Regions from separate parts of the Fictibacillus sp. WQ 8-8 genome, predicted to be linked through region 1. Evidence: riboswitches for the same ligand, from Rfam matches in the RefSeq annotation. Region 1 holds a riboswitch; each other region holds the start of a gene.
What was found. Region 1 has a riboswitch for S-adenosylmethionine ahead of M1K46_RS00225 (methionine ABC transporter ATP-binding protein). Riboswitches for the same ligand answer to the same signal wherever they lie in the genome.
Positions count from the first base shown of each region.

Region 2: another riboswitch for S-adenosylmethionine. It lies ahead of M1K46_RS02140 (alpha/beta hydrolase); the one in region 1 lies ahead of M1K46_RS00225 (methionine ABC transporter ATP-binding protein).
Region 3: another riboswitch for S-adenosylmethionine. It lies ahead of M1K46_RS18245 (sugar ABC transporter substrate-binding protein); the one in region 1 lies ahead of M1K46_RS00225 (methionine ABC transporter ATP-binding protein).
Region 4: another riboswitch for S-adenosylmethionine. It lies ahead of mtnK (S-methyl-5-thioribose kinase); the one in region 1 lies ahead of M1K46_RS00225 (methionine ABC transporter ATP-binding protein).

Region 1 covers NZ_JAMXKG010000001.1:44,302-46,504, forward strand. Annotated here, with positions in the region: gene M1K46_RS00225 (methionine ABC transporter ATP-binding protein) at 1-867, opposite strand, end outside; SAM riboswitch class I at 956-1,069, opposite strand; gene M1K46_RS00230 (hypothetical protein) at 1,191-1,493, opposite strand; gene M1K46_RS00235 (anti-sigma factor domain-containing protein) at 1,596-2,203, opposite strand, start outside.
Region 2 covers NZ_JAMXKG010000001.1:432,566-434,768, reverse strand. Annotated here, with positions in the region: gene M1K46_RS02140 (alpha/beta hydrolase) at 390-1,202, opposite strand; SAM riboswitch class I at 1,345-1,452, opposite strand; gene M1K46_RS02135 (bile acid:sodium symporter family protein) at 1,728-2,203, shown strand, end outside.
Region 3 covers NZ_JAMXKG010000008.1:173,032-175,234, forward strand. Annotated here, with positions in the region: gene M1K46_RS18245 (sugar ABC transporter substrate-binding protein) at 1-1,102, opposite strand, end outside; SAM riboswitch class I at 1,234-1,343, opposite strand; gene M1K46_RS18250 (hypothetical protein) at 1,462-2,169, opposite strand.
Region 4 covers NZ_JAMXKG010000003.1:391,960-394,162, reverse strand. Annotated here, with positions in the region: gene M1K46_RS07360 (carbon-nitrogen family hydrolase) at 1-595, shown strand, start outside; SAM riboswitch class I at 688-841, shown strand; gene mtnK (S-methyl-5-thioribose kinase) at 923-2,134, shown strand; gene mtnA (S-methyl-5-thioribose-1-phosphate isomerase) at 2,140-2,203, shown strand, end outside.

The sequences.
Region 1 (2,203 bases):
GTCAAATTTACGGATCACATCTGTAATAACGGGCTGTTCTGCACTTCCTCCAACAAAGGTAAGCTGTACAATTTGGCTCTGAGGTTTTTCAGATGCCAGCTGCTTGATCATGTCTGTCGTTTCTTCTGGCTCTGTTACTTGCTTAACAAAATCTTTTGTAATGGACTCTTTAGGTTGCCTGAATACTTCCAAAACCGGCCCTTGTTCCACTATTTTACCGTCTTCCATAACAGCGACCCGATGGCAGATCTTACGGATGACATGCATCTCATGTGTGATAAGAACAATGGTCAAGCCGAGCTTTTGATTGATCTCAACTAATAAATTAAGGATGCTGTCTGTTGTTTTCGGATCAAGGGCTGAAGTCGCCTCGTCACAGAGAAGAACTTTAGGGTTATTGGCCAGTGCACGTGCGATCCCGACTCTTTGCTTCTGTCCTCCACTCAATTGGGAAGGATACGATTCTCCGCGGCCCTCTAGTCCAACAAGTTTAATCAGTTCATCCACCCGCTTCAGGCGCTCTGTTTTCGGCACACCTGCAATCTCAAGTGGAAATGCAATGTTTTCCCTTACTGTTCTGGACCAAAGCAGATTGAAATGCTGAAATATCATGCTGATTTCCTGCCGAGCTTTTCGAAGCTCGTTGTTACTAAGTTTGGAAAGATTTTTTCCCGCAACGTTAACATCTCCGCTCGTCGGTCTTTCCAGCATGTTCAGCATTCGGATCAGTGTACTTTTACCTGCACCACTGTATCCAATAATCCCGAAAATTTCTCCTTGATCTATAGAAAGATCGACATGGTCAACTGCGTTTACAGCTCCGTCTTTCGTCTGAAAAATCTTTTTTACTGCGTCTAATGTTATCAAGAGACCGGATCCCTCACTTTCTGAAAAATAAAAAATGCCCTTCTGCCAGGTCATGAGCAGAAGGGCATAAAAATTTATATGCACCGTCATCTCATCTCCCAAAGCAGTTTGCTTTGCAGGATTTGGCACCTTTTCAAACAGGAAGCTGCTTAACGGTTGCCGGGTTTCATAGGGCCAGTCCCTCCACCACTCGCGATAAGAACGAATTTGTTATTCGTTATATAGTTAGCATTTCTTAACACGTTTCGAATTTTAACATCACCTTTATGGAGTGTCAATCCATAACTCCTGTTTTTTAGATAGAAGGACCCGATTCTTTTGGCTTAGGACTCCAATTTGCATAAAAACAGAAGAGATTCTAACTTAAGCTGTTCTCTGTATGTTCCCGTAAAAGTTACTCTTTTTATCCTGATTAAATCGCTCAGACGCTGCTGGCCTTCAAACACCTCATGCAAATCATCCATCCTGCCTGTAAGCATGGATATCCGTTCTGATCCGTTATACTTATTTACGAAGGAAAAACATAATCGTTCTCCGTCAGCCGTCACACTGGGAGTCTCCGTGCCTATCAGCGGCTGAAGGAAGGCCGTTTTTTGAACCTGTTCCTGCCAAAGAACCCAATCCATAAACATCCCCCTTTTAAAAACATGTATATCTTAATGTTCGGGAGATGGTTGGTGTCTTCCTTGATTTTTCCTTCGACAGTTTATTAAACGTAGTGTCGACTTTTAGCCAGCCTTTTTATGTATTTCTTTATTCATTTGTGCCTTTTTATGATTTTTCTGCAGTTCTTTTTTCCAGTACTTTTTTTCAGGCCGATGAACGGGAGAATTTTTCTGCTCTCTTTTTTCAAGCCTTTTCCCCTTATCCCATTTATGGTTTTCATGTTTATTCTTTTCATGAACATGCTGTTTCGGAGCAGTATTCAAATTAGTATTTTTCTTTGCTTGCTTGTTGTACATCGGCTGTTCGTGATGTTGCTTTGAAGAATGTGGTTTTACTTTTTTTGATTCATTTTTTTCTTTATCTTCAGCTTTACTGCGGCTTTTTCGATCTTCGTGCCTTTTGGTTTTTGGGACAGCACGTTTATTGTTTGGTTCTAGCTTGGGTTCAATCCTTTCTTCTTTGACTTCTTTTTTCGCATGTTCTTTTAGAGAAGAACTATGCAGGGAACTCGTCTTAATCTTTATGGGTTCAAGATTTCTATGATTGCGAAGAATTTTTTCTGAATGGTTTTTTTTAAAGCCGGATTCTTCCGGCTCTTCATGTACAGGTTTTATCTTTCTCTTTAGCTCGGTATAAGACATGTTCTTCACTTCATTAAGAGAAATGTTTT
Region 2 (2,203 bases), 390 kb from region 1:
TTGAAAGATCAAAATAGGGGTTTTTTACGTGAGAAGAGAATGTAATATTCTCTGGTTGTTATGTAGTTTAAGAAGATTGGTGGTTGGTGTGGGCTCTTTATCATAAAAGACCAAGCCCATTTGCTGTATCTTTCAAAGTGGAAAGAGATTCTGCAGCAGCTTAAAGACCACGAAGGTGCGGATTTTTTTAAAAAAGGAAGATGAAGAAGTGAAAAAATTAGTTGCGGCAGTCATCCTGTTGTTGGGAAGTTTAGTATATGTGTTAGCGCGGCTCACACAAAAAACATTGTATCTGGACAGATTTTCGGTAAATGCGAACAACCCGGTCAGTTTTCATTGGAACACCATCGCTATCAATACAGGTGCCAGGCACCGCTTTTACACAAGTGTCAAAAGCCGGTGCCTGGCACCATCAAATTGGAATCATTTATGAGCCAATCGGAGGTTACAGTGATCAGTTCATTGAAGTGCATGATGGATGAGAAGGTATGGTTGGCGCCTTTAATAAGCTGAATCTTGCTTTTTCCACATGATCTTTTTTGTGTATTCTCAAAGAATTCCCCGCAATAATGGGCTGGAATTTCTTTGTCGTCCGTTCCGTGAACGAGCAGCACATCACCGGAAAACTGTGATAGCTGGTCTAACGGATTGGAATTCTTGAGGGACTGCAGAAATTTTGTGGTCAGGGAATAACCTAAATGATCCACGAATCCTTTAATGAATAGATGGCTATATTCTTCTTCACCCACGATATTTACGATGTCATCAAACGGCCGTCCTACCGCAGACCAGAGGATTAACTGTTTAACCCTTTCGTCACGGGCCGCAGAGTGTACAGCGACTGCTCCTCCAAGGCTATGGCCAAGCAGGGTAATCTGGTCAGAATCAACGTTAGGAAGCTCCAAGGCAAAGCTAACGGCAGCGTATGTTTGGTCGATTAGATCTTCAAAGCTGTTTTCCCCATAATTCCCCTCACTCTCCCCGCAGCCCGAATAATCAAACCGAACTACAACAAATCCGTTCGAAGAAAGCTGCTGTGCCGTTTTAACAAACAATCGGTCCACACCAATCCGGTTGCTTGTAAATCCATGGCAAATAATAACGGCAGGGGATATCTTATTTTTGCTTAGCACGGATTTCGGATAATGCACGGTTGCGGTAAGCCTTTTTCCCTTCCAGTGTATACAGTCGTGTTTTTCCATATCACCAACTCCTCATTTAACGGTTATCATTTAAAATAACTATTCATATCTATTTAGTAGGAATTGATTCGATAAAAAACCCCTTCCTATGTTTATGGAAACATAAGAAGGGGTTGAAGAGACCGAAGAATGATCAACACAATTCTTATCTTCCAAGCAAAGAAGCTTGTTGAAATTGGCACAGTGCTCAAAAAAGAGTCTGTTGCCGAGGTTTCTCAGGGTCAATTCCCTCCACCTCTCTGGATAAGAATATTTAATTTCATTTAATGTAAAATAGAATTTATAGTTTGTCAATTAAAAAATCTGTTTTGGACAGCTATCTCAAATGAGTATGCATACATCCTATGCACCTGGCGGGGAGAGGGATTCAAAAATATACAATAGCCTGCGCCTTTTTTGTAGGGTGCCAGGCACCTGAATTACACAAGTATGTAATTGCGGTGCCTGGCACCGCAAACTTAAATATTTTATAATATAAATTAATATACTATTAGAGTAATAGACTCAGACGGAAGAAGGCTAATCGTGTTAGAAAAGTTAAACCACCAGCTGGAAAGATTTATGCCATTTATTACACCCGCAAGTGTGATCCTTGGAATTTTGCTTACGAGCGAACTAAAGGGTTTGCTTTTTTTAGTTCCTTGGATTTTTGCATTCATGACGTTTTCAGGTAGTTTAGGGTCTAATTTTACCCATCTGCGAAATACACTGTCCCGGCCAGTGCCCATCCTGACAGCACTCATCATCCTGCATATCATAATGCCGATCTGGGCGTGGGGAGTCGGGCACATTGCGTTTTCCTCGGATTCTCTTACCATAACCGGACTCGTATTGGCGATGGTCATACCGTGCGGCGTGACAAGCAGCATCTGGGTATCCATCTATCGGGGGAACAGCACCCTCGCGCTTTCCATTATATTGATTGATACACTAATATCGCCGATCGTTGTTCCTTACAGCCTATCACTGTTTGTCGGAGAAACCGTCTCCATTGATGAATG
Region 3 (2,203 bases), on a different contig from region 1:
GATCCTTAAGTGTCTTCATCCAATCTTCCTCAAACGCATCAGACTGGCCCCAGCCTTTAATTTCCTTGGACAGGTTGACCATGTTCACACCCTCGTTTGATTTTTGAAGATCCTTTTGTGAAACGAGAGAAGCTTTCAAATCATATTTTTGTGGTGTTTTTTCACCCGCAAGCTTTTTAGCAAGAATTCTCATATCCACTGCCCCAATTAGCTTAGGATCAACAGCAGCCGTGTACTTCCAAGGACTTTCTTTTTGCTGGATTTCTTGAAGGTCTGCATTGGAGACGTCAATTCCGTAAATTTTGATTTCGTTGCGTCCCGCTTCTTTAATCGCACGTGCAGCCCCGATCGCAAAGGCATCCCATGTGGCAAAAATGGCATCAATCTCGCCTTTTTTATGTTTGTTCAGCATGGCCGTCACCGCATTTTGCGTCTGGACCGACGTATCTGCAGAAGCAACGCCAAAGCGTTCTACTTCCTTGATTCCCGGGTTATTCTTCAATGTTTCTTTATAGACGGCGTTGCGTCGCACCATCGGCGGGAACCCGTCTACCCAAAGATAAACGATGTTGGCCTTCCCTTTGTTCTCTTTAACGAGCTGATCGAGAGCCAGCTTGGCAAGGGCTTCATCGTCCTGAGACGTAAGTGTGACACCGCCTACTTTCGCGAGGTTCGGATTGGAATCAAACGTCACCACGTTCTTTCCTTTTTCCCGAAGCTTCTTAATATCGTTTATGGTAGCCGCATCATCACCGTGAGAGATGATAAAACCGTCGTAATTCTCATCAGCCGCCTGGGCAATCGCATCATGGAACTTGGCGGTATCACCGTTTGCTGTGTAGGTATCAACGGTAAAACCAAGTGCCTCTCCTTCCGCTTTAGCACCTGCTAAAAATTGGGCTGTATGATCATCACCGCCGATTTTACGGATAACCTTGATTCGGGCTCCCTGCCCTTTGGCAAACCGCTTCGGTACGTTATCGAACGAAACCTTTTCATGTTTGCCAGCTGATGAAGCGGTATTGCTTTCGGATGAACAGCCCGTTAATAAAAGTGATAAAGCCACCGCGGAGATTGCCGCGCTTTTAATGAATCGTTTCATTTCCCCAACTCCCTTTTTTGTATATCTCTCTTCTCAAGGGGGCACGGAACCAGCGAAATAAGCCCCACCACGTAAAAAAACCTCTCTGGAAAAAGAGAGGTTTCATCGCATATGTATAACGGATTCGTCCTCTCTTATCTCTCAAAACAGACATGCTGTTTTGCTGGAATTAGCACCAATTCCATTACGGAACGGTTGCTGGGCGTCATAGGGCCAGTCCCTCTGCCACTCTTGATAAGAGAATGAATATTTAATTTTTAGAAAATATAGTTATTACTTTAATCTGCGAAAGGGAGAAAGTCAATGGTTTTTTTATCATATAAAAAACCTCTCCACAACGAGAGGTTAATCCACCAGGCTTATCCTCGGATATCCCCGCCAAAGATCACAACGTTCTGCACCTCCGCACCAAACTCCCGGCCATTCCACTTCAGGGTAGTCTGGACATAGCCAAGGCGGTCAGCGTTATATCGGCCGGCGATGTTTTGGTAAGCCAGCAGTTCATACACGCCATTTCGGTCAAAGTCCACCGGGTAAAGACCGCTTAAAGATGAGACAAATCCTTGTATGGGAGCCTTTAATTTTCCATTCGGGTAGTAAATCTCAGACAAGTATTCCTTGTCCTTCGTACTCAAATCGATGATAAATTTTTGCTTCAGGTTGTAGCTGTTCACCTGTGCTTTATATTGGTCCAGATAAAAAACCCTGTACTTCCATTGGTCACTGAATACACCAGAGTCAAAAAGCGGCCCGAACTGCCCTCCTCTGTAGGAAAATACATAGGCGGTGATCATGCCTCCGCTGCCTCCTGTATCCATGACCACCATGATGTCTTCTACCTTGTCACCTGTAAAATCACCGAGAAAAAGGGTTGGATTGTATCCTGAATTTTCTTTAATAGGGATCTGCGTGTACTGGTTGGTCCTGCCGTCCTGAACGACGGCCGCAATGTTCACCCAGTATGGACTATCCGCTGTTTTTTCAGCAGTAAGATACACCGTATCCAGCGAACCGTCTCCGATGACATTCCCTCTTTTCATATCGACTACCTGCCGCTGTCTGTACATGTCGCATCCCTGCCTTCCCCAGTTTCAATAAAAC
Region 4 (2,203 bases), on a different contig from region 1:
GATCAAACGATTAATGAGCGGCCTTGCCAGCAAATACCAAGTGAACATTGTTGCAGGTTCCATCGCTAAGAAAACGGATGAAGGAATCTATAACACCATGTATGCCTTTAACCGAAAAGGTGAGCAGACCGGCGAATACAGTAAACTCCATCTGATCCGGCTAATGCAGGAAGAAAAATATATTGCTCCGGGCTCCCGCAAAGGAAATTTCATGCTGGAAAACGTTCCTGCTGCCGGTGTCATCTGCTATGATATCCGTTTCCCTGAATGGATTCGCGCCCATATTCTTGAAGGCGCCTCTATCCTGTTTGTTCCTGCCGAGTGGCCGGCGCAGCGGCTGAGCCACTGGCGGAACCTGCTAATAACAAGAGCCATTGAGAACCAATGCTACGTTGTGGCATGCAACCGGGTCGGCAGTGATAAGAACAACACGTTCGCAGGTCACACGTTGGTCATTGATCCCTGGGGAGAAATTATTGCAGAGACAGACGGAGAAGAAGAGACCATTTTGTTTGCTGAGGTCGACACTGATCTTGTTGAAGAAGTAAGAAACAGAATCCCTGTGTTTGAAGACAGACGTCCAGAATTTTATTAAAAAAGATTTGACAGACAATGGATAAGATTGTATGATTGCCATTGTAAATTATTATTGCATTCTGTTTTTTCTAACAATTTTATATTTGTTGTCTCTTATCAAGAGCAGGTGGAGGGAATTTGGCCCGATGAAACCCAGCAACCGACCGTAATACCATTGTGAAATGGGGCGTCTATTACTAGAAGCCTGGAGATCCAGTATGGCACGGTGCTAATTCCAGCAAAACTTTGTTTTGCAAGATAAGAGGCGTGGAAACTATACATCCAGGCCTCTTTTCTTACAGAAAAGAGGCCTTTTTACATACAAAATATTCCGGAGGTAGTATAGATGGCAACAACCCTCAAACAATCTTACGAACGACTGAATGAACAAACCGTGGTGGAGCTGGCACAAAAACTCGAACTGTTATCTGATTATCAAAACATTAAAGTCAATGAGATTGGTGACGGTAATCTTAACCTTGTTTTTCGGCTAATCGAAGAAGATACAGGTAAATCCATTATCGTAAAGCAGGCACTTCCCTATGCCAAAGTCGTGGGAGAAAGCTGGCCGCTTACACTGGACAGGGCAAGGATTGAAAGCAGCTCTTTAATAAAATCAGCAGAATTTGCTCCTGAGCATGTTCCAGAAGTTTTTTATACAGACCAGGATCTCGCTCTCACTGTAATGGAAGACTTATCTTCTCACGTGATTCTGCGGAAAGGTCTGATCGAAGGGGTCAAATATCCTCATCTTGCACAGCACATCGGCACATTTATTGCCAAAAGCCTGTTCTATACGAGTGATTTTTACTTGCATCCTTTCGAGAAGAAAGAGCTTGTCCAGACGTTTACAAACCCTGAACTTTGCAAGATTACCGAAGACCTTGTATTTACTGACCCGTTTTATGACATCGACACCAACGATTTTCCTTCCGAGCTGAAGGAGGCCGTTTCCGAACTATGGAGTGATACTCTCCTCAAACAGAGAGCTGCCTCTCTAAAATATAAATTTTTGACGCGTGCAGAGGCTCTGTTGCATGGTGACCTCCATACCGGAAGTATTTTCGTTACCGAAACTTCTACAAAATTAATAGATTCCGAGTTTGCTTATTATGGGCCTCAAGGCTTTGATATCGCCCACTTTTTTGCCAATATTGCATTGAATCATGCCTCACAGTCCTTTCATATCTCTGACTCTCTTAGGCGCGAAGAATATCAGAGCTATTTGCTCAGCGTGATCAAAGACACTTGGGAAACCTTCACTGCCCGTTACAGAGAACTGTGGAAAACAGAGGGTGTAGAGTCTGCAACCAAACTTCCTGGATTTGAGGAAGAGATTTTAAATAGCATTTTTACAGATATGATTGGTTTTGCCGGTTGTGAAGTGATCCGCCGCACGATTGGGCTTGCCCATGTCGAAGATCTTGATTCCATTGAAGACTTCAATGGCCAAATCGAGTTAAAAAAACGTGTGCTGAAGCTTGGAAGCGATTGGGTAAAGAACGCTGAGAGCATAAAAAATATCGATGAATTTATCACATACATCAGGAGTGTTTAATGATTATGAGTACGACAGAAACCTGGATTTCATCACTGAGATATAAAGGGGATCATCTTCTGCTGCTTG